DNA from 2 places in the Massilia sp. TWR1-2-2 genome. Region 2 is predicted to be linked to the other one. Evidence: predicted binding sites of a transcription regulator. Region 2 holds the regulator's gene; the other holds the start of a gene.
What was found. The regulator FNR, encoded in region 2, switches genes on or off when oxygen is low (the NO sensors DNR and NnrR bind a similar motif). The targets are predictions, from matches to a motif close to TTGATNNNNATCAA.

Region 1: ACP7DD_RS05885 (TraR/DksA family transcriptional regulator) is a predicted target of FNR. The motif match lies at 3,221-3,234, and genes of this name have one in related genera.

Annotation. Positions count from the first base shown of each region.
Region 1 is NZ_JAFCWM010000004.1:194,913-206,522, forward strand. It holds gene ACP7DD_RS05870 (bifunctional diguanylate cyclase/phosphodiesterase) at 1-2,160, shown strand, start outside; gene ACP7DD_RS05875 (hypothetical protein) at 2,199-2,546, shown strand; gene ACP7DD_RS05880 (SOS response-associated peptidase) at 2,476-3,153, opposite strand; gene ACP7DD_RS05885 (TraR/DksA family transcriptional regulator) at 3,309-3,731, shown strand; gene ACP7DD_RS05890 (pyridoxamine 5'-phosphate oxidase family protein) at 3,939-4,391, shown strand; gene ACP7DD_RS05895 (universal stress protein) at 4,428-4,904, opposite strand; gene ACP7DD_RS05900 (hemerythrin domain-containing protein) at 4,897-5,385, opposite strand; gene ACP7DD_RS05905 (universal stress protein) at 5,511-5,948, opposite strand; gene ACP7DD_RS05910 (NAD(P)H-dependent oxidoreductase) at 6,149-6,736, shown strand; gene ACP7DD_RS05915 (pyridoxal phosphate-dependent aminotransferase) at 6,949-8,142, opposite strand; gene ACP7DD_RS05920 (heavy metal translocating P-type ATPase) at 8,222-10,495, shown strand; gene fdx (ISC system 2Fe-2S type ferredoxin) at 10,492-10,830, shown strand; gene ACP7DD_RS05930 (metallophosphoesterase family protein) at 10,865-11,610, opposite strand, start outside.
Region 2 is NZ_JAFCWM010000001.1:253,219-264,828, forward strand. It holds gene ccoP (cytochrome-c oxidase, cbb3-type subunit III) at 1-240, shown strand, start outside; gene ccoG (cytochrome c oxidase accessory protein CcoG) at 237-1,658, shown strand; gene ACP7DD_RS01355 (FixH family protein) at 1,673-2,221, shown strand; gene ACP7DD_RS01360 (hypothetical protein) at 2,218-2,466, shown strand; gene fnr (fumarate/nitrate reduction transcriptional regulator Fnr) at 2,476-3,252, opposite strand; gene ACP7DD_RS01370 (hypothetical protein) at 3,396-3,845, opposite strand; gene ACP7DD_RS01375 (hypothetical protein) at 3,847-4,017, opposite strand; gene ACP7DD_RS01380 (DUF805 domain-containing protein) at 4,251-4,862, shown strand; gene ACP7DD_RS01385 (S8 family serine peptidase) at 5,080-6,900, opposite strand; gene ACP7DD_RS01390 (hypothetical protein) at 7,314-7,664, opposite strand; gene ACP7DD_RS01395 (hypothetical protein) at 7,886-8,029, opposite strand; gene ACP7DD_RS01400 (GGDEF domain-containing protein) at 8,131-9,108, opposite strand; gene ACP7DD_RS01405 (hypothetical protein) at 9,494-10,597, shown strand; gene ACP7DD_RS01410 (GNAT family N-acetyltransferase) at 10,613-11,455, shown strand; gene lplT (lysophospholipid transporter LplT) at 11,452-11,610, shown strand, end outside.

The DNA of each region.
Region 1 (11,610 bases), on a different contig from region 2:
AACGTCGTCGAACTGCAGTTCTCGCGCCCGATCCGCGCCGCCGGCGGCCGCTTCGACGGCGTCGTGCTGGTGCAAGTGGCCGCCCAAAAGTTGACGCTCGACTTCTTCATGCAGCGCTTCGCGCCGGACGGCGTGGTCGGGCTGGCCGGCGCCGACAACCTGCCGCTGCTCGCCGTCGCCGGGCGCCCTCGGCGGGTGCGGCTGGCGCTGCCGCCGCTGGCCGCCGCCGGCGGCAGCGTGCTGGCCCCCGCCGCCTGGTTCAGTGACGGCCGCGCGCGCTATTTCGGCTGGCACCGGGCCGGCGCGTATCCGCTTACCGCCTTTGTCGCCCTCGACCAGCAGAACATGCTGGCGCCGTTCGACGCCGCGCGCGCGGCGGCCGTGTCGCGCGCCATCATCGCCACCGCCGCCTTGTTTGCCGGCGCCCTGGTGGTCATGGGCTTCCTGCTGCGGCTGACCTGGCGCAAGCGCGAGAGCCAGCGCACCGACGAAACGTACCGCATGGCCACCGAAGGCAGCAGCGACGGCTTTTTCATCCTCGGCATGTTGTTCAACGGCACCGGCGCGGTCGACGACTTCGAAGTGCTCGACTGCAACAAGCACGGCGCCGCGCTTTGTCACCAGCGGCGCGAAACGCTGATCGGGCGCCGCTTCTCGGCGCTGTACCGCGACCACACGTTAGCCGAACTGCTCGACGTGCTGCGCGGCGCCGTCGATACCGGCTCCTACGACGGCGAACTAGAATTTCAGCCGGAAGGGGCCGACCGCTCGCGCTGGATGCAGCTCAAGGCGGTGCGCTCGGAGCAGAAGCTGGCCATCACGCTGCGCGACATTTCCGAATCGAAGGCACACGTGGCGGCGCTGGAACACCGCGGCAACCACGACGCGCTGACCGGCCTGCCGAACCGCCACTGGCTGCAGTGGTACCTGCCGCAGGCGATCGGCCGCGCACGCGAGCACCGCCAGACGCTGGCGCTGCTGTTCATCGACCTCGACGGCTTCAAGGCGGCCAACGACGCCATGGGCCACGCCGCCGGCGACGAACTGCTGCGCCACGCCGCGCACCGGCTGACCGAAGCGGTGCGCCCGCACGACCACGTCATCCGGCTCGGCGGCGACGAATTCGTCGTCATCCTGGAACACAACCTGCGCGTCGAAGACGCCGCCATCGTCGCCGAGCGCGTCATCGCCGCCTTCAGGCCGAAGTTCAAGCTGATCGGCGGCACCGCGGTGCTGGGCACGTCGATCGGCATCAGCAGCTTTCCGACGGACGGCGACGATGCCGCCTCGCTGCTGCAGAACGCCGACGTGGCGATGTATTCGGTCAAGACCAGCGGCAAGGGCAGCTTCCGCTTCTTCGATCAGCAGTTCTACGCAGCGCTGCGTCAGCAACTCGAGCTCGAGCAGGAGCTGCGCCGCGCCATCGAGCACGACGAATTCGTCGTCCACTACCAGCCGCGCATGGACCTGGCCAGCAGCCGCGCCACCAGCATGGAGGCGCTGGTGCGCTGGCTGCACCCGCGCCGCGGCCTGCTCGAACCGGCCGAATTCATCCCGCTGGCCGAAAGGACCGGCATGATCGTGCGCCTGGGCGAACTGGTGCTCGGCAAGGTGTGCGGCCAGCTGGCGCAGTGGGCGGCCAGGGAAGCGAGCCTGGTGCCGGTGTCGGTCAATATCTCGTCGCGCCAGTTCAACGAAACCGATATCGCCCGCGTGTTTTCCGGCGCAATGGCGCGCCACGGCATTGCCGCCAGCCTGCTGGAAATTGAACTGACCGAGTCGTCGATGATGGGCGGCAGCAGCCATGTGCTCGAATCGCTGTCGAAGATTCGCGGCATGGGCATCAAGCTGCTGGTCGACGATTTCGGCACCGGCTACTCGTCGCTGGCGCAGCTGCAGATGCTCGACTTTGACATGCTGAAGGTCGACAAGGCATTCACCAGCCGCATCGAACAAACCGAGCAGGGCAAGATCTTGTTTACGGCCATCATCACCATGGCGCACGCGCTCGGCATGCGGGTGGTCGCCGAGGGCGTCGAGACCGGCAAGCAGCTGAGCATCCTGCGCGCGCTGCGCTGCGACGAGGTGCAGGGCTATTTCATCTCGCTGCCGCAGGCGGCGACCGAGGCGCAGAGCGTGCTGCTGTCGCCGGTGGCCTGAACCAGCGGTGCCGCGGCGGCTGCGGCACCGCGTGCAAGATGGCCAACCACGTTTCAACCTGTGGCTGCCGATGTCTGAACAACCATGTCTTCACCGAACGTGAGCACCACTACCTGCCATCGGCCGAGCGCGGCGCGTTCGCCGCCGTCAGCCCGATCGACGGCAAGGAGCGCCAGTATGGCTACGACGCGGTCGGCGACGTTCCGCTGGTGATCATCACCGGCATGGACCGCAAGGATGCGCTGGTCGACTGGCACGGCCGGGCGCATCCAGCTGTCGTCGAAGCTGCTGGACCAGGTAGCCGAATGTCACAATTCAGAACAATGTATCTTCCACCACAGGCGCCGCCTTGGTTCGCGGTGGCAGCGGGGCGGCCTCGGCGGTGAGACGGTCGGCTTCCCAAGGGCGGTAGATGTCGGCCTCGTTGACCAGTTCGCCTTCCAGCCAGCCCTGGTATTGACCCGGTTCGAGCAGCACCAGCATGCGTTTTTCGTCGCCGGGCTTGTGGAAGCGCTGCATCAGCGGATGGCCGTCGGCATTGATGGTCAGCATCGAGAACGACAGCAGCGGCAAGCCGTCCGGTCCGCTCGGGCGCCACTCCCAGATGCCGGCGATGCCGAGCCGCTCGTTGCCGGCTGCGGTGATGCGCCAGCGCACCGGATTGCCGCTGTCGTAGCACGGCTCGTAAAAGTTATCCGCCGGAACAATGCAGAACTGATTGCGTTTCCACGCGTTGCGGAACGACGGCTTGGTCGCCACCGTCTCGGTGCGCGCGTTGTAGGTCTGGCGTGCCAGCTTCGTGTCGGCCCAGTGCGGCACCATGCCGAACATCGCCGGCACCACCTCGACTTGGCCGGCGGCATCGCGCGATTCGCGCAGGATCGGCGCCAGGTAGCCAGGGAACGCTTCGTCCGGAAAATTGAACAGTGCGCGTTCGAGACCATGGTGCTGGCTGATCGCGTCGAGGCGGGTAGGGGTGTAGTTGGCGCACATTGCACAATGGTAGCGCGTTTTTCCGATACCGGCTGCACAGTGGCAGCGCCGCGCGAATGGTGCACGTTTGATCTGCCGCAAGGACTGGGGGCAGCTCGGTGCGCCACACTTTCGCATGCCGCCTGGCCGGCGCCTGCAGAACCGAAAGGACCGCCGTGAGACAGTTGACATCATCCGACCTCGACGAGCTCGAGAGCCGGCTGCGCAGCGAGCGGCACCTGGTGCTCGAAGCGATCCGCGACCGGCTGGTCGGTTACGACAGCGACGAGCAGAGCGTGCTGGTCAATTTCTTTGCCGAGCATGGCAGCAAGGCGGCAGCCGGCCAGCTGGGCGCCACCGACATTGCCCAGTTGCGCGACGAGCTGGCGCGGCTCGACAACATCGACATGGCGATGAAGCGGCTGGACTTCGGCGCCGGCGGCCTGTGCGTCGTATGCGGCAACCCGATCCCGCTGACGCGGCTGCGCGCGGCGCCGGCGTCGCTGACGTGCCTCCATTGCCAGCGCCGCATCGACGCCGGCAGTGAAACGGCGACCGGCGCCCCGCACGTGCCGGGCCGCGCCCACGGCGCTCATTAGCCGCCCGCAGCCGTTAGGCGTCCTCCTTGCGCAGCCCCGCTCCGGCATCCTCGCGCCCCCTTTACCGCATCCCGCGCAGCCCTCCACGCCATCCTCGCGAAGCGGGCATGCCGGAGCGGTCATTGAAACATGCTTGATACAGATCAAGGTTGCAGGACGACCGCGGCTCCTATCATTGACATCCAATCAACCGAAACGGAGAAGCACATGGACCAGGCGTTCAAGGAGTTCGTCCTGAAAGTGATCGACGGCGCCAGCGACCTGACGCTGGCGACCGTGCGGCCGGACGGCTACCCGCAGGCGACGACGATCAGCTTCGCCCACGACAAGCTGAACCTGTTCGTCGGCATCGGCAAGCACAGTCAGAAAGCCAACAATGTCCGGTATAACAGCAAGGTGTCGCTGACCATCAACTTGCCGTACCACGACTGGCGCGAGATCCAGGACCTGTCGATGAGCGCGCTGGCCGAGCTGCTGGCGCCCGGGCCGGATGTCGAGCTGGCCAAGTCGTGCCTGCTCAAGCGCTTGCCGCAGATCGCCGAATGGGGCGAGAACGGCCAGGCCAATGAGGTCGCGTTCCTGAAGATCACGCCGCAGGTGATCTCGATTCTCGACTACACCAAGGGGTTCGGCCACACCGAGCAGGGCGTGGCCACCTGAGCGGCGACGCGCCGGCGTTCGGCGCGGCAAGCACCGTCAGCTGGTAAATTCGGCAGCCGTCGCCGTGCCGCTGCCGTGCGGGAACACCAGCACCGGGATCGCGCTGTGGGTCAGCACCTTGTGGGTTTCGCTGCCCAGCAACATGGCCTTGACGCCTTTGCGGCCATGCGACGCCATCGCCACCAGGTCGCAGTTGGCGTTGCGCGCCGCGTCGATGATGGCGTCGAACGGATAGTCCGACATCAGCAGCAGCGTGTTGCATTTGACACCGGCGTCGCTGGCCATCTGCTCGATGTGCTCGAGGTAGCGCTTGGCGTGCCTTTCGTTCTCCTGGCGCACCTGGGCATGTACCGCTTCTGTCACCCCAGGCTCGTAGGTAAACAGGTGCAACACCGGCATCACGTGAACGCCGGTGATGGCCGCGCCGGTGGCCTGCGCGAGACGAATGCACGACACGATCGCCGCTTCTGAATCGGCGCTGCCGTCGGTCGGCAGCAATATGTGGCTAAACACGCTCTCGCTCCTTATCGGCTTGTACATTGCCGTAGCGCGCGCGGCGGTCATGCCGACCGTCGGCGCGCGCGGCGCCTGTGTGCCGGCGCGCACGCGGCGCTTGCGCCCGCGTGGCGTTGGCCAGGGTCAGGTCCATCGTCGAGCGGTGCAGCAGCAGCCACTTCGGCAGCAACTGCAGCGCCTCGCGGCCAAGCTTGACATCGCCGCCTTCGACGTGCGGCTGGGCGTGGTGCAGGGCGGCGAGCGCGCGCGCGTGTTGCTCACGGTGACCGCGCAGCGCCGGGTAATGAAGTGCTTCCATCACCGCTTCCTCGTCGCGAAAGCTGATCTCAAGCTCGGCGATCAGGTCGTTAAATCCGTCCGCGAACTGATCGTCAGGTGTGCGGGCCAGGCGCTCCATCCGCTGCGCCATCGCGCGGCGTGCCTTGCTCATCATTTCGGCAACATTCTTTGCCATCGAACTGGTCGTGTTGAAGTTCATGATCAACCTCTTGCAAAAACGGGCGCCGCCAGGAAAAGGCGGCCCCTTTTCAGGGTGGGCCACGACGCCGGAAAACCGCTTTGATGCAAATCAAAAAAAGAGAAACCGGCCGGCGGCCGCATTGCCTAGCGGAAGATCAGCACCGGCACCTTGCTGTGCACCAGCACCTTTTGCGTCTGGCTGCCGAGCAGCACGCCGGCAATGCCGCGCCGCCCGTGCGAGCCCATCGCGATCAGGTCGCACTGGCGGCTGACCGCGGCATCGACGATCACTTTCCAGGGATCGTCCGACATCACTTGTTCGCAGGTGCAGGCGATGCCGGCCTCGCGCGCCGCGCCGCTGATGAATTCCAGGTACGTCACTGCGCGCTTGGCGCTGTCGACGGCGAACTGGTCCGACGTGTCTTCCACCATTTCGGCATGGTAGGTGAACGTGTGGAACTGCGGCACGACGGTCAGGCCGAGCACCTCGGCGCCAAGCTCCTTGGCGAAGGCGACAGCGGCAAGAATGGCGCGCTCGGATTGCTCTGAGCCATCGGTCGGCAACAGGATTCGTTTGAACATGCTGTGTCCCCTGGAAAAAAAGGCGCTGCGACGCGCGCTGGCGCTATTGGCGAATAGTCGAACAGGTAGTCTGTCGGTGCGCCGAGCGAGCAGCCTTGATGCATATCAAAGTGGCCGGCGTCCGGACAACGACAGTTGTTGCTGCGGCCTTGGTCCGGCGCCCGAACGCCGGGGCCGGCATGGCCTGCGGGCGGAATGGCATGTTCAAGCGCGTCTTGTTGATCCAGGGGCATCCCGACAGCGGCGGCGGGCACCTGTGCGGCGCGCTGGAGGAAGCCTACGCCAGGGGCGCCGTCGAAGGCGGCCACGAGCTGCGCCGCATCGACATCGCCGCGCTCGACTTCCCGCTGCTCAGGAGCCAGGACGAATGGGAGCACGGGCCGTTGCCGCCGACGCTGCTGCAGTCGCAGCAAGACATCCTGTGGTCGCAGCACATCGTGATTTTCTTTCCCTTGTGGCTGGGCGACATGCCGGCCATGCTGAAGGGCTTTCTCGAGCAGGTCGAGCGTCCCGGCTTTGCCTTCTCCGGCGACGCCAGAAATCCGTTTGCGCGCAAGGGCCTGAAGGGACGCTCGGCCCGCCTGGTGGTGACGATGGGCATGCCGGCGGTGGTGTACCGCGTGTTCTTCCGCGCCCACGGCGTCAAGTCGCTCAGGCGCAGCGTGCTCGGCTTTGCTGGCATCGCGCCGGTGGCCGACACCCTCATCGGCATGACCGGCAACATGAAGTCGCGCCGTGCCGCCCGCTGGCTCGACCGCCTGTTCGCACTGGGGCGGGCGGCGGTCTAAGGTGTCAGGTCTGACATTCGGACATTTGGTTGTTCAAATGTTCGAATGCCAGACCTGACACCAGCATTTATTCAAATGTCCGAATGTCAGACCTGACACCAGCATTTGTTCAAATGTCCGAATGCCAGACCTGACACCAGCATTTAAGTCCGCATGACGGCGGCATATCGGTCCAACGTCCTTGGCTTCCAGACCCTGCATTTACCATGGGCCTACCGCCCCAGCAGCTTCGCCACCCGCTCCACCGCTTCCTCGATGCGTGTCAGCTTGGTCGCATACGACAGCCGCACGTGGCGTGCCGGCGCGGCGAAGCCGAAGTCCGCCCCCGGCACGATCGCCACACCGGTTTTCGCCAACACATCCAGGCAGAAGGCGGCGCTGTCGCCGCTGGCCGTGTGCGCCAGCTCGCTGATGTCGGCGTACACATAGAATGCGCCGTCCGGCATCACCGGCACCTGGAAACCGAGCCCGCGCAGGGCCGGCACCAGGAAGTCGCGGCGGCGCTGAAATTCGCGCCGGCGCTGCTCGTAAATAGCGATCGAATCGGGATGGAAGCACGCCAGCGCGGCATGCTGGGCGATCGTCGACGGACAGATGAACAGGTTCTGCGCCAGCTTTTCGAACACCGGCACCAGCAGCTCAGGCACCACCAGCCAGCCGAGCCGCCAGCCGGTCATGTTGAAGTATTTGGAGAAGCTGTTGACGGTGATGACGTCGGCATCGAAGTGCAGCGCGCTGACCGGCGCATGGTCGTACGACAGGCCCTGGTAGATCTCGTCGACGATGGCAAAGCCGCCGCGCGCGCGCACCGCCGCCAGCATCTGCTGCATCTGCGGCCCGGTCATCGAGGTGCCGGTCGGGTTCGACGGCGACGCCACGATCACGCCGCGCGTGCGCTCGCTCCAGCGTTGCTCGACGTCAAGCGCCGTCAGCTGGTAGCGCTGGGCGGCGTCCGACGGCACCAGCACTGGCGCGCCGCCGAACGCCGAGACGAAATGGCGGTTGCACGGATAGCACGGGTCCGGCATCAGCACTTCGTCGCCGACACCGACCAGCGCCGCGCACGCCAGCAGCAGCCCGGCCGAAGCGCCGGCGGTGACGACGATGCGGCGCGGGTCGACCTCGATGCCGAAGGCGCTGGCGTAGTGCGCGGCGATTGCCGCGCGCAGCGGCGCCAGGCCGAGCGCATCGGTGTACTGGGTGGCGCCGCTCCTGATCGCCGCGACGGCCGCCTCGGCCACCAGGTCGGTCGCCGTGAAGTCCGGCTCGCCCACGCTCATGCTGATGACATCGACGCCGGAGCGCGCCAGCGCGCTGGCAGCCTTCACCACTTCCATCACGTGGAACGGCTCGATCGCGTGGACGCGCTGCGCGACCTGCAGCGAGCGCGCGGCCTGCGATTCAATCTGCGATTCAATGTTCAGCGGTGGTGTATGCGTCATTCGGGTCCTCTGCGGTTGCTGGTGCCTGCCGGCGTAGAGCGCTATGTTATACGAAGCGGCGGGGCGTTGCCGAGCGCCGTCGGGCGGAAGGGTTTATGCTAGTACCAGAGTCAAGGAGAAGCCTTTGGATACGCATGAAGCGGCCGGCGCGTTGGCCGAGTACACGTTCAAGATCGACGGCATGACCTGCGCTTCGTGCTCGGGCCGGGTCGAGCGCGCGCTCAGGAAAGTGCCGGGCGTGCTGGAGGCCAGCGTCAACCTGGCCACCGAAAAGGCCGCCATCACGGCATCTTTCGGCGTCACCGCGCAGACGTTGCAGGATGCCGTGCAGCGCGCCGGCTATGCCGCCGCCGAGCTGCGCGCAGCGGCCCCGGCGGTGCGCGACGCGCCGGCGCCATGGTGGCCGGTGGCGCTGGCGGCTGCGCTGTCGCTGCCGCTGATCGCGCCGATGCTGCTGCAGCAGTTCGGCGTGCACTGGATGCTGCCCGGCTGGCTGCAGCTGGCGCTGGCCACCCCGGTTCAGTTCTGGTTCGGCGCGCGCTTTTACCGCGCCGGCTGGCACGCGGCGCGCGCAATGAGCGGCAACATGGACCTGCTGGTGGCGATCGGCACCAGCGCCGCCTACGGCCTGTCGCTGTACCTGATGCTGGCGCACGGCGACAGCGCGCCGCACCTGTACTTCGAATCGTCGGCCACCGTCATCACGCTGGTGTTGCTGGGAAAATGGCTCGAGGCGCGCGCCAAGCGCCAGACGCTGGCCGCGCTCGGCGCGCTCGAGTCGCTGCGCCCGGCGCAGGCGATGGTTCGCCGCGCTGGCGTCGACGCGGTGGTGGCGGTCGCCGAAGTGCGGGTCGGCGACACCGTCATCGTGCGCCCGGGCGACCGCGTGCCGGTCGACGGCGTCGTCGTCGAAGGCAGCAGCGAGCTTGACGAGTCGCTGCTGACCGGCGAGAGCATGCCGGTACCGAAGCACGCCGGCAGCGCCGTCACCGGCGGCGCCGTCAACGCCGGCGGCATGCTGGTGATCACGGCCACCGCCGTCGGCGGCGCCACCATGCTGTCGCGGATCATCCGGCTGGTCGAGGACGCGCAGGCGGTGAAGGCGCCGATCCAGCGCCTGGTCGACAAGGTCAGCGCCATATTCGTGCCGGTGGTGCTGCTCATTTCGGTGCTGACCCTGCTGGCCTGGGGCGTGATCGGCGGCGACTGGCAGCAGGCGCTGCTCAACGCGGTGGCGGTGCAGGTGATCGCCTGCCCGTGCGCGCTGGGCCTGGCCACGCCGACGTCCATCATGGCCGGCACCGGCGTCGCCGCCCGCTACGGCATCCTGATCAAGGACGCCGACGCGCTGGAGACGGCGCACGCGGTGACGGCGGTGGTGTTCGACAAGACCGGCACGCTGACCGAAGGGCGGCCGACCCTGGCCGCGGTAGAGGGCGAGCCGGAGGTGCTGGCGCTGGCGTGGGCGGTGCAGCAGTACAGCGACCATCCGCTGGCCAGCGCGGTGGCCACGGCCGCGCGCGCGGCCACCGCTGCGCCGGCCGCCGCCAGCGGTGCGCAGGCGCTGCCAGGGCGCGGCGTCAGCGCGGTGGTGGGCGAGTCGACCGTCTACCTCGGCAACGCTCGGATGATGCGCGAGCTTGGCGTCGATGTCGGCAGCGCCGAAGCGCACGAGCGGCTCGGCCGCACCGTGTCGTACCTGGCGCTGGCAAGCGCGGGCGGCACGCCGCGCCTGGCCGGCCTGCTGGCGTTCGGCGACACTGTCAAGCCGACCGCGCGCGCGGCGGTGGCACGCCTGCAGCGGCTCGGCATCAAGTGCGTCATGCTCACCGGCGACAATGCCGGCAGCGCCGGCGCGGTGGCGGCGGCGGTCGGCATCACCGATTTCCGCGCCGAGGTTCTGCCGGCCGAAAAGAGCCAGGCGGTGGCGGACCTGAAGCGCGAGGGCCACATCGTGGCGATGGTCGGCGACGGCATCAACGACGCGCCGGCGCTGGCGGCGGCCCACATCGGCATCGCCATGGCTACCGGCACCGACGTGGCGATGCACACGGCCGGCATCACGCTGATGCGCGGCGACCCGGCGCTGGTGGCCGACGCGATCGCCATCTCGAACCGCACCTACCGCAAGATCCGCCAGAACCTGGGCTGGGCATTCGTCTACAACATCGTCGGCGTGCCGCTCGCCGCTTTCGGCCTGCTCAACCCGATCATCGCCGGCGCCGCGATGGCGCTCAGCTCAGTGAGCGTGGTGACCAACGCGCTGCTGCTGCGCCGCTGGCGGCCGCTGAAAATTGAATCGGGAGCGCTGTCATGACGACCATTACCGTGCTGCCGCACCCGGAACTGGCGCCCGCCGGCGCAAGCTTCGAAGCGCAGGCCGGCACCACCATCTGCGACGCGCTGCTCGACAACGGCATCGAGATCGAGCACGCCTGCGGCAAGGTCGGCGCCTGCACGACGTGCCACGTGGTGCTCAAGGAAGGTTTCGACTCGCTCGGCGAGATCGGCGACAACGAGGAAGACCTGCTTGACCGCGCCTGGGGCCTGCAGCCGACGTCGCGCCTGTCGTGCCAGGCGCGCGTCGCCGACGCCGCACTTGTGGTGGAGATTCCGCGCTACACGATCAACATGGCCAAGGAAAACGGCTAGCGCGCCGCCCGTCGTCCTCGCGAACGCAACCGCGTCAATCGACCCTGCCCACCGCGCACACCGACTTGCTGCCGGTGATCCTGCAGGTGTTGCGCACGGCGCCCTTGGTATCCCACACCTTCACATCCCACTGCTCGGCGCCGGCGCGCTCCATCGTCATGTAGCCGAAGCCGCCCACCCATGAACTGAACTGGTCGACCAGCGCACCCGGCGCCGGCGTCGCCGCTGGCGGCAGCACCGCCGGCAGCGGCACGGTATCTTCCGCCGTTCCGGAGAACCCGCTGACGAACTGGGTCGGGTGGGCGCTGGCAAAACTGACCTGCTCCCACAAATGCACGTGCCCCGACAGGATCGCCTTGACCCCCGGCGGCAGCAGCGCCGGGTTGACCGCGCCGAACGCATCCTGCAGGCCCTTGTCGCCGTTGAACAGCACCACCTCGCCAGCCTTGCCGCGGATCGCGCCAAAGCCGAGGATCGGGTGATGTTCGACCAGCATGCTGTACGCCGCTTTCTGCGCCAGCGTTTCCATCTTGCGGTAGCTGTCGGCGTACTTCGCCATCCGCGGATCTGTCGGGGCCAGACCCCTGTACGTGGTATTCGAGGTGTCGATCACAATCAGCTGGGCGCCGTCGCCCAGCGCCACCGCGTACGGGTCGCTGTAGTCGCCCACCGCGTCGTTGGCGGCGGCGTCGCAGTCGCGCCCCGGCAGCAGGGGCCGCGGATCGAGGAAGCGCAGGAAGCCCTGGCCGCCGCGCGCGCACGACTCGTGGTTCCCGCGCG
Region 2 (11,610 bases):
GCCTGTGTCGCCTGCCACGGCGCCGACGGCGGCGGCAACCAGGCGCTGGGCGCGCCGAACCTGACCGACAAGGTGTGGCTGTACGGCGGTAACGCCGACACCATCATCGAGACGGTCAACAAGGGCCGCAGCAATACGATGCCCGCGTTCGACGCCTTCCTCGGCGAGCCGAAGGTGCACCTGCTGGCAGCGTACGTGTGGGGCCTGTCGAATCAACCGGCGGCGGTGCCGAAAAAATGAACGAGGCAGCGCCGCGCGAGGCAATCATCAAGATGTACGCCAAACGCGAGGAAATCTATCCGCGCGAGGCGAAGGGGCCGTATGCGACGCTGCGCTGGGCCTGCGTGTGGCTTACCCAGCTCGTGTTCTACGGCCTGCCGTGGCTGAACTGGAACGGCCGCCAGGCGGTGCTGTTCGACCTCGGTGAGCGCAAGTTCTATATTTTTGGCGTGGTGCTGTGGCCGCAGGACTTCATCTACCTGGCCGCGTTGCTGATCATCTGCGCCTTTGCGCTGTTCCTGGTGACGGCGGTGGCAGGACGGGTGTGGTGCGGGTTCGCCTGCCCGCAGACGGTGTACACCGAGATTTTCATGTGGATCGAGCGGCGCATCGAAGGTGCGCGCAGCGCCCGCATCCGGCTCGACCGCCAGCCCTGGAGCGTCGGCAAGGCCGCGCGCAAGGTCGCCAAGCATTCGGCCTGGCTGGCGGTGGCGCTGTTGACGGGCCTGAGCTTTGTCGGCTACTTCGTGCCGGTGGAGCGCCTGGCGAACCAGTTGTGGAATCTGCAGTTGTCGTCGTGGGAGACGTTCTGGGTGCTGTTCTATGCGCTGGCAACCTACGGCAACGCCGGCTGGCTGCGCGAGCAGGTGTGCAAGTACATGTGCCCGTATGCGCGCTTCCAGAGCGCGATGTTCGACCAGGACACGCTGATCGTCACGTATGACGTGGCGCGCGGCGAGCCGCGCGGCGCGCAGGCCAAGGCGGCGCCGGAAAAAAGCTTCGCCACGCTGGCGCTGCCGAAAGCGGGCGACTGCATCGACTGCAGCCTGTGCGTGCAGGTGTGCCCGACCGGCATCGACATCCGCGACGGCCTGCAGTACGAGTGCATCGGCTGCGCCGCCTGCATCGACGCGTGCAATACGGTGATGGCCAAAGTGGACAAGCCGCCAGGACTGATCCGCTATTCGACCGGCAATGCGATGGCCAACGGCTGGAGCATGGCGCGGGTGCGGCGCCAGCTGGTGCGCCCGCGCATCCTGGTTTACTGCGCGCTGCTGGGGGCGATCGTGTTCGCCGTCGGCGCCGCGCTGGCGCTGCGCACGCCGCTCAAGCTCGACGTCATCCGCGACCGCGGCGCCATGGGGCGCGAAGTCGAGGACGGCATCATCGAAAACGTCTACCGGCTGCAGGTGATGAACACGGCCGAGAAGGCGCATACGTTCCGCGTGTCGGTGTCGGGGCTGGCGTCGATCAGCCTGGCTTCGCCCGAGCTGGCGCGACTCGAAGGGGCCAGCGCGCGCGCCGTGCCGGTGCGGGTGAGGGTGCCGAGGAGCGCCGCCGCGACCGGATCGAACCAGATCGAGTTCGTGCTCACGGCGCTCGACGACCCGGCGCTGAAGGTGACCGAAAAAGCGGTCTTCATCGTTCCGAAACCATGATCAAGGAAATCTCCATGCCAATCGCATCGACTGTCGCATCCCCGGCCGCAGCGCCGGTCCGTCCGTGGTACAGCCACCGCTGGCCGTGGTTGCTGATGATCGGCCCTGTGTTCGTGCTCGTCGGCGGCGGCGTGGCCGGCTCGCTGGCGCTGTCGCGGCCCGACGCGATGGTGGTCGACGACTACTACAAGCAGGGCAAGGCGATCAACCAGGATTTGCGGCGCGACCGCGCGGCGACGGCGCTGGCGATCGCGTTCGAGGCAAGCTACGACGCCGGCGCGGGGGTGCTGAGCGGCGCGGTGACCAGTGGCGGCGCGCCGCTGCAGGCGCCGCTGCACATCTACCTGGCGCACCCGACCCAGCCTGGCAAGGACCTGCAGCTGCTGGCGCGGCCCGGCAGCGACGGCCGCTTCGCGGTGCCGGTGGCAAAGCTCGAAGCGACCCACTGGCAGGTGGTGGTGGAGGGCGCGCGGCGCGAATGGCGGGTGGCGCGCAGCTGGAGCTGGCCGCGCGAGAGCGCGCTGGCGATCCACGCCGACGCACCGACGGCGCCGGCGCCGTGAGGGGCAGCATGCGGCGGCTGGCGATGACGGTATTGTGGCCTTCGTTCCTGGCGGCGGCGCTGGCGGAAGGCTGCGTGTTCTCGGTGTTCGATCCGGCCGACCTGGCGTACCTGGCGGCGTCAGGCATTACGCCGACGGCGGTCTACAGCGTCGGCTTTTTTGCGTTGTGGAGCGTGTGTGCCCTGTCGAGTTTGCTGACGATGTATCTGGTGGTCACGCCGCCCGACCAGCGGGCGCCGTTTTAATCGTGGGCTTTACGCCATCGGGCTGCAGCGCTCGGTGCCGGCGGCCATTGCCTTGAGCAGCGCCGGCTGCAGCAGCGTCACTTCGCGCTTGTCGACCTTGAGCAGGCCCTGCTTCTTGAAGCGCGACAGCAGCCGGCTGATGCTCTCGATGGTCAGGCCGAGGTAGTTGCCGATGTCTTCGCGCGACATGCGCAACTGGAACGCGGTGGCCGAATAACCGCGCGCGGCGTAGCGGGCCGACAGGTTGGTGAGGAAAACGGCGAAGCGCTGCTCAGCCTGCATGTTACCGAGCAGCAGCATGACGTTTTGCTCGCGCGTGATTTCGGTGCTCATGATGCGGTGGAAATGGCGCAGCAAGGTCGGCACGTGCGCGAACAGGTGCTCGAGGCCGTCGAACGGAATCTCGCAGACCTCGCTGTCTTCGAGGGCGACGGCGTCGCAGTGGTGGCGTTCGCCGCTGATGGCGTCCATGCCAAGCAGTTCGCCGGCCATCTGGAAGCCGGTAATCTGCTCGTCGCCGGCGGCATTGACCTGGTAAGTCTTGAAGTGGCCGAAGCGGATCGCGTACAGGCTGCGGAATGGCTGGTCCATCTGATACAGGCGCTCGTCGCGGGCGATGCGGCGGCGCAGGCCGATCACTTCGTCGAGGCGGACGATTTCCGCCGCGTCAAGGCCCATCGGCAGGCACAGCTGGTGCATGCTGCAGTTGGCGCAACTTGCCTTGAGGGCAGTGATGTTCAGCTGCGGCAGAGCGGTTGGTGACGAAGAAGCAAGCATTGGCGGCATTCAAGTTGCGGCATGTCCGCGGCGCGGACATCCACGTTCATTATACGCCTGCGTATGGACGAATTCGCCGCAGCCGCGTCAATGCGCTGGCGGAGACGTGAATCTGTCGCGCCAAGCCGCGCAAACCACAGGGCAGCGCCGCGTCAGCGCTCCTGCCAGCGTCCCATCGCGGCAAATGACAGCGTGACATGCCGGTTCGCCTGCGACAGGAAACCGATCTCGGCGCTGCTGTCTTGCAGATGCAATAACTGGCCCGCCATCACGTCGTACATCGGCAGGCTGCCGGTGGGCCGCGCGCACAGGTGATAGCGGATGATGCCGTGTTCGCCGAGGACGTCGATGTTGACGGCCGAGTCGAGCCGGATGCGGTAGCGGTCGCCGGTGCTGCCGCCGATGACGTGAAAGTAGCCGTGGGCCTGGAATTCGCGGCGCTGCTCGGCGTTGAGCAGGCCGAGCAGGAGCGACAGCGCCCGTTGCTCGGCATGGGCCCGTTGCAACGCCTCTTGCCGCAGCTTTTCGCGCGTGCGCCGTGCTGCCTGCCACCACGCGGTGCAGCGCGCGAAAAGCCAGCTTGCCCGATCCAGCACTGGCAACTTAGCCGCCGACGATACGCGGCACCATGACCACTTCTTCCATGGTCGGATCGAAGGCCGTGATCGCCCGCTTGGCGTCGGTGCGGCTGATGGCGCCGAACGCGGCGTATCCCTGCTTGACCAGGCGGTCGAAAGTCTTCTGTGCGGCGGCGATTTCCCTGGAATTGGCCATGTTCCAATTCATTTGCCGGTGACCAGAGTCGTCCATGATATTCATTGCGCCAATTGGCGATGCGTGTGCGTTATCCATCATTCCTCCTCGACAGCTGAGACGTTACCGAACCACTACCTGCTGTAGACACCGGCGCAGCAGGCAAAGTGGCCCGGGATCAATGCAGAATTTGATGTAGATCAAGGAAATGTTTGAACAGTGAGCAGAACTGCTCGACAGCAGAGGAGACTCTCTTGCTCTACGCCAAGATGAGCTCCATGCAAATCGTCACTATCGACCCGGGTTCCTGGCCGGCCCCGACCGCGCCGCAGCAAAGGCGCTGCAGCCAGAAACGGCCGCTCATGCAGGGAGACATCTTGGAAACTACTTTTGGCGATGCCATGGCGAACCCGGCCGGTGCCGACCGCTACCAGCCCAGTTTGCTGACGGTGAACGGCAGGATCGGCCGCCTGCGTTACTTCACCTATTGCTGCGTGCTGACAATGGCGGTCTTGTGCGTAGCCACCGCCAGTGTCGCGGCTTTTTCACCGATGGTGGCGATGACGGTGATTTTGACCTCCTATCTGGCGTTCATCCCCGCGACGTTCGTGCTGATGATACGCCGCCTGAACGACCTGGACCGCTCGGGCGGGTGCTCGCTTGCGGCGATCGTGCCGTTCGACAACGTTGCGCTTGGGCTGTATGCGACCTTCGCGCGGGGCTCGGCGGGCGCCAACCGCTTTGGCCCAGCGCCCGTTCCCAATTCGCGCGCGACCGTCATCGCCGCAGTGGGCGCACCGGCAGGCGCATTTGCGCTCGGTATCATCGTTGGGCTGACGGGCGCGACGTTCAGGGACTTCGCCTGAGCGCACGCCCGAACAGAAGTGGCTTCCTAGTCAACATTATCTTTATAGAATTCTGTCCACAGATTCTGTGGGTAAGATGACCACATAAAACGCGCTTGTACCAGTACGAGTGACCTAATTATCGGCCTGCCTAAAAATTAAGCACGTTCAAGCGCGCAGCATGAAAGAAGGAGCGACGGCCATTACTGCCGTCGCCCCGTTACATGTTGCACTGCGATCAGCGCACGACCACGACCTGCACCGTCGAGCTGGCCCAGTTGCCGGCCGCGTCTTTCGCCACGACCTTGATGGCGTGCGAGCCGGTCATCCAGCGGCGCGTCTGCCAGGTGTAGGCGAGCGAGCCGCCGTTGCCATTGCTGACGAGTGCATTGTCGATGTAAATCGACTGAATCATTCCTGCCGTGCCGCTGTTATCGTTGGCGCTGACGCTGATGATGACGGCGCCGCTGACGGTGCCCGAAACCGGATTGTCGATTTTCACGGTCGGCGCCGTGGTGTCGGCGGCGGGCGGCGGCACCGCGTTGGCGACGCTGACCGACACCGGGTTCGACGCGGTGGCATTGCCGGCCTTGTCGTAGGCCGTGGCGACCAGCGTGTTCATGCCGTTCGGCACGCCCGCCGAATTCCACGCAAAGCTGAACGGGCTGGCGATGTCGGAACCGACGACGGTGCCGTTAGCCTTCAGTTCGACCCGGTCGACGCCGACATTGTCGGCGGCGTCGACAGCGACCGTGACGCTGCCGCTGACGCTGGAACTGGCCGCCGGCGAGGTGATTGCCGTGGTCGGCGCCTGGGTGTCGGCGACGACGACCTTGGCCAGCACGGCGCGCACGCCGGCGGCGGCGTCGACGCGGCCATAGCCGAACAGCGGATCGCGCCCTGCCGCACCGAGCGGCACGGCGGAGGCAAACAGCGCCTGCTCGATCGCGGCGCCGTCGAGCGATGGCGCGGCGGCCATCATCAGCGCGGCGACGCCGGCGGCGACCGGGCTGGCGAACGAGGTGCCGTTCCAGCCGTTGTAGGCGCCGCCTTGCGACGTGGTCCAGATGCCGGCGCCCGGTGCGGCCAGCGATACGAAGGCGCCGTAGCTCGACCAGCTGGCCTTGGCGTCGGCCGAATCGGTGGCCGAGACGGCGATCAAGGTGTTGGACGGCACGATGTTTTCATCGACGCCGTTGTTGCCCGCGGAAACGAATACCAGGCCGCCCTTGTTTTTCATGTACTGCGCGGCGCTCTGGATGGTGGCGCTGCCGGCCAGCGGACCGAAGCTGACGTTGGCGATGCGGGCGCCGTTGTCGGCAGCCCAGGTGATTCCGGCGGCGATCGTGCTGGTATAGGCATAGCAACCGCCGCCGGCGTCCTTGTAGGCGACGCGGATCGGCATGATCTTCGCCAGCCCGGCAACCCCGGCGACCCCGGCGCCGTTGTTGGTGCGCGCCGCGGCCGAGCCGGCGACGGCGGTGCCGTGGCCGCAGACGTCGGCGGTGTCGGTGTTGTTGCCGTGCGTGTTGTAGCCGGGCACCAGGTTAGGCACCAGGTCCGGGTGGCTGCCGTCGACGCCGGAATCGAGTATCGCGATGGTGACGCCGGCGCCCTGGGTGGTGTCCCACGCGGTGGTGGCGCCGATCTTGCCGAGGTGCCATTCGCTGCCGGCATACGGATCGTTGACGGCCAGCGTGCTTTTGACGCGGCGATCGAGTTCGACGTATTTGAAGGCGGGATGGCGGCGCAGCCGCTCGACGAGGGCCGCTTCCGACGCGCCGGCGGGCAGCTCGACGATGTTCAGGTTGCTCTGGCCCATCTTGCGTCGCTTGCCGCCGCCATGGGTCTTGAGGATTTTTTCCAGCTCGTCGCCGGACAGGCCGGCACGCGCCTCGAACAAGATGCGGCCGCGGGCGTACTGGTGGACGCCATCGCTGAAATCGGCGGCGGCGGCCGGCGTGACTGCGACCAGGACGGTGGCAGCGGCGCCGATGGCCGCTGCCAGCAGATGCATCGACGAGGTGACGGAACGTGGGGTGAGGCGGGTTTTCGGCATGCGTGATTTCCAGGTGAGGAGGGCAAGAAGGTTGCGGGCGGATTGAAACTTGCGGCGATGGTAATGGCCGAGACTGCCAGCCGCAAGCCGTCAAAACTGCCATGATGAGATCGACAATATCGGCTTGATAACCCGAACGGACACATGTCGGCGCGGGCCAACATTGTTCGATATCTATTTGATTAGATGGGGAGTTATCGGATCGTCACGGATTGACGTTGCTACCTCCGACGAGTTGCAGGCCGGCGGCCCAACACAAGTGTCGACCTTGTCAATTGGATACGGTACGGCCGACTGCCAAGCGCAGCCAGGTCCATACAATTGGTAACAATTATGTTTGACAACATCTTCGTTGGACAACGCGATTGGCGCGGCGCGGCTTACTCCGGGCAGTAGACCGAGCAACGCAATTTTCAGCGCGCCTGCACCAGTTTGCGGGTGCCGTTGTCGTGAATCGCCTGGAAGCCGGCGTTGAAGTTGCGCCGCTGCGCGTCGCCGTCGGCATGCAGTACGCTGAAGCCGATATACGCGCCCATCGGCGTACCCTGGAAGGCGAAGCCGATCTCCTTCACGCTGGCGTGCGCCTGAATCGGCTCCTCGCTGCGCATCTCGTCGGTCATGACCAGCGCGAAGTCGAGGCGGCCGGCGGCCAGCTTGCGCAAGTAGGCAACGTCGGAGCGGCCGTTATCGAGCACCACGCCGCGCGCCGCCATCTGCGCCACGAAAGGGGGATATTCGTCGCCGAGGACAATGCCAACGCGCATGCCGGCGCCAAGCTGCGCGACGAGTTGGCGCGCGGCGCGCGGCCCACATGGTAGTAACAGCGCGGCCTGACGCTGAACAGCGGCTTGTCGGAGAAGCGCACCAGCTTGGCCATGTCGAGATCGTCCGACATGCTGAAGCAGGCGACGGCGCCGCCTTGCTTGACCAGCGTCTTGCAGCGCGCGTAGGGCACCACGGTCAGGTCGATGGCAACGCCGGCCGCCTAGAAGGCGGCGCCTACCAGGTCGTTGGCATAGTCGGTGCCGTCGCGGTTCGACCATGGACTGGCGGCGTCTTCGGCCAGGATCTGCACCGGTGCGCCGGCCAGCGCGACGCTGCGGGGCAACAGCAGCAAGAAAGCCAGCAACAGGGGGACAGGGAAGCGCTTTCGGGTGGTGGGAGCGGAAGCGATGCGTGGACCGCCATTGTACGGCGCCGTCGCGGGGTGAGCGCCGCGCCGTCGCACGCTCACGCCGCCAGCACGCAGTTGCGGCCGTTGGCCTTGGCGCGGTACATCGCCTCGTCGGCGCGGTGGATCGCCTGGTCGAACCGTTCCAGCGGCAGCGAAGCGGCTACACCGGCCGAGAACGTGATCCGCAGTGCCGGATCGACGGCGGCGAGCGGCAGCGCGCCGATCCGCGCGGCCATCCGCTCGATCACGGCCACCGCCTCGTCGAGGCGCGTATCGGGCATCAGGAGCAGGAATTCCTCGCCGCCCCAGCGCGCCAGCGTATCGCCGGCGCGCAGCGTGGCGCCGGCCACGTCGGCGAATGACTTGAGGACGGCGTCGCCGGCGGCGTGGCCGTACTTGTCATTGATCGCCTTGAAGAAATCGATGTCGATCAGGGCCACGCAGACATGCTGCGGCGCGGCGGCGCGGCGGCTCTCCTCGAGCGCCAGCAAGTGGTTCATGTGGCGCCGGTTGGCCAGCAACGTCAGTTCGTCGGTCGTGGCCAGGGTGCCGATGGTGTCGACCGCGTTGACCAGCTGGCCGCGCACGCGGTGCAGTTCGCCGGTGATGGCGGTGACCGACACCATGCCGAATGTGGTCAGCGCAAAGTACACGCTTTCGGTATACAGCGGGTAGTGCGCCGGGTTCGACAGGACCATCGCCGTCATGGTCGCCGCCAGGCCGGCGATGGCGCAAGCGCTCAGCACGACGGTCTGGCGCGGGCGCAGCGCAAACGCGCAGAAAACGATGACGACCGGCAGGCCGATCAGCATGGCGCCGCGCAGCGTGTCGAGCACGGCGTACAGCGCCAGGTCGAAGACGATCGCGAACTGGGCTTGCCGGAGAGCCAGCTTCCAGTTCGGGATGTCGAAGCGCCGGGCGCAGCGCAGCAACACGTAGAACGTCAGCAGGCTGGCCAGGCCGAGGGCGATGACCAGCCAGGCCTGGATTGGCGGCACCACGCCGCCTGCCTGCTCGCGCGCCAGAATGCTCATGCAAAATCCGTACACCAGCGCAGTAGAGGCCCAGTACGCCATGACGCGGCGCATTTTCGGCGTCGACCCGAAGAAGAGCCTTGCAAGGAATTGAAGCAGACGCATTGCGTTTTTATTGCTACAGAGAATTCATTAGTCTACTTGAGTACCAACAAGTAGCAACAAGAAACGGGTGTGGAAGACAGCAATCTGCGCCCCGCGCAACACTCTGTTGTATGTGCGTTGCGCCACTATACGGCTGGTGCGAGCGATGCTGATTGGCTCTGCGCATCAGTTGGCGCTGATCGGCCCGTGCTGAATTTGTCAACGAGGGTGCGCGTCCGCACAGAGTATAGCGAGCTGATCTGTAAATCTGCACGATTGTCCCATTTGGCACAAGGATCATATGCTTGTTGACTCGCCCGGCCTGCCGCTGCCGCCCCGCACGGACGGCCAGCAGCCCGTCCCTCGCCGCAGCGCGCTCGAGCAAATGCCGAAGTGGCTGATCTGCATTCCGCTGGTGATCCAGTGGAGCTGGCTGGCGCTGCGGTACGGCAGCATTACGTTGCCGAGCGCGGCCAATCCAGGCATCACGGCCGGTGGCTTGGTCGGAGAGGGCAAACTCGAATATTTCAATGCGATGGGCGCGCGCGCGCGCGCCGTTACCGCCGCCCACATCGGCCTGCGTGATGCGGCGTGCTATTCGGACACGCAGTTGGCGGCGCTGCTGGCCAGAGCCGCACTTCAGTTCCCGCTGGTAGCCAAGCCCGATCTCGGCTTATGCGGCTACGGCGTCTGCAAACTCGATTCGCCAGCAGCGCTGCGCGCCTACGCCGACCGCTATCCGGCCGGCGAGGTTGTCGTGCTGCAGCAATACCTTGACGACGACAACGAGGCTGGCATTTTCTATGCCCGCGACCCGGTCAGCGGCGCCGGCCGGCTGATCGGACTGGCGCTGCGCGAATTCCCGCGTGTTGTCGGCGACGGCGCCTCAACTGTCCGCCAATTGATCGCCGCCGATCCGCGCGCCGGCCGCGTGCTCGGTTCGTCCGCCCACAGCAGCGGGCTCGACCTCGATCAGATCCCCGCCGCTGGGCAGCTGATACGCCTCGCCACCATCGGTTCGACCCGCGTCGGCGGGTTGTACCGCGATGGCGGCGCCCTGATCAGCGCCGAGCTGACTGCGGCAATCGATGCCATCGCGCGCGACATGCGCGAGTTTTACTTCGGCCGCTTCGACGTGCGCTTCGGCAGCGCGCGGCAACTGTCGCGCGGCGCCGGCTTCACCATCATGGAAGTCAACGGCGCCGGCTCCGAGGCGATCCAGGCATGGGATCCGGAAACCGATCTGGTGGCAGGCCTGCGCATGATTTTCGCCAAGCAGCGCCTACTGTTTGCGATCGGCGCAGCGAACCGCCGGCGCGGCGTGCGTCCGATCGGCACGCTGGCGCTGATGCGGCTGAACTGGCGCCAAAACCGCCTGATCAGTCTCTATCCGCCGTCAAACTAAGGAAGCGACTCGACCATGCAACTTGCAGCCGAATACCCTTGGTCACCGCGCGCGGCGCCGGCGCCGGCGCCGGTGCAGCCGAAACCAGGCAGTTGGCGTTTCGAAGCGAGCTGGGCCAGCTCGCCTGCTGAAGTGCGCGAGGCGCAGCAGCTGCGCTACGCTGTTTTCGTCGCCGAAATGGGCGCGCGTTTGAGCACGCCCGCCGGAACCGCGGCCGGACTCGACGTCGATGACTTCGACCGTCATTGCGAACACCTGCTGGTGCGCGCTCGCGAGCTCGGCAGCGACGCACCTGGCCAGCTGGTGGGCACCTACCGCGTCCTCGGGCCCGAGGGCGCGCGCCGCGCCGGCGGCTGTTATACCGAAAGCGAATTTGATCTCGCGCCGCTGGCGCCACTGCGCGCCGGCGCAGTCGAGCTGGGCCGCGCCTGCGTGCATGCCGGCTGGCGATCCGGCGGCGTGATCCTGGCGCTGTGGAGCGCACTGGGCCAACACATGCTCGAGCGCGGTCTCGATACCATGTTCGGCTGCGCCAGCATCGGGATGGCCGACGGCGGCCAGCTGGCGAGGCGAGTGTGGCGCCAGTTGCGCGACTCGTCGTACATGGTGCCGCCGGAATGGCGCATCGTCCCTTGGACGCCGCTGCCGATGGGCGACGCCGACCGCATCGCCACGCCCGCCAGCGACGCCGTACTGCGCGAGCTGCCGGCGCTGATCAAGGGCTACCTGCGCTGCGGCGCGCGGGTGGCGGGGCCGCCGTCATTCGACCGCAGCTTCAACACCGCAGACTTGCCGATCATGATGCGATTGGCCGATTTGCCGGCACGCTACAGCAAGCAGTTCCTGGCTCCGCGATGACGCGTGCGACGGCGCTGCGCGCGGTGCTGGCCTCGCAGTTTTTCACCTCGCTGGGCGACAATGCGTTGCTGATTGTCGCCATCGGTCTGCTCTTGGAGCGCGCTGCGCCGGCCTGGATGACGCCGGCGCTACGTATTTGCCTGTATTTGGCGTAT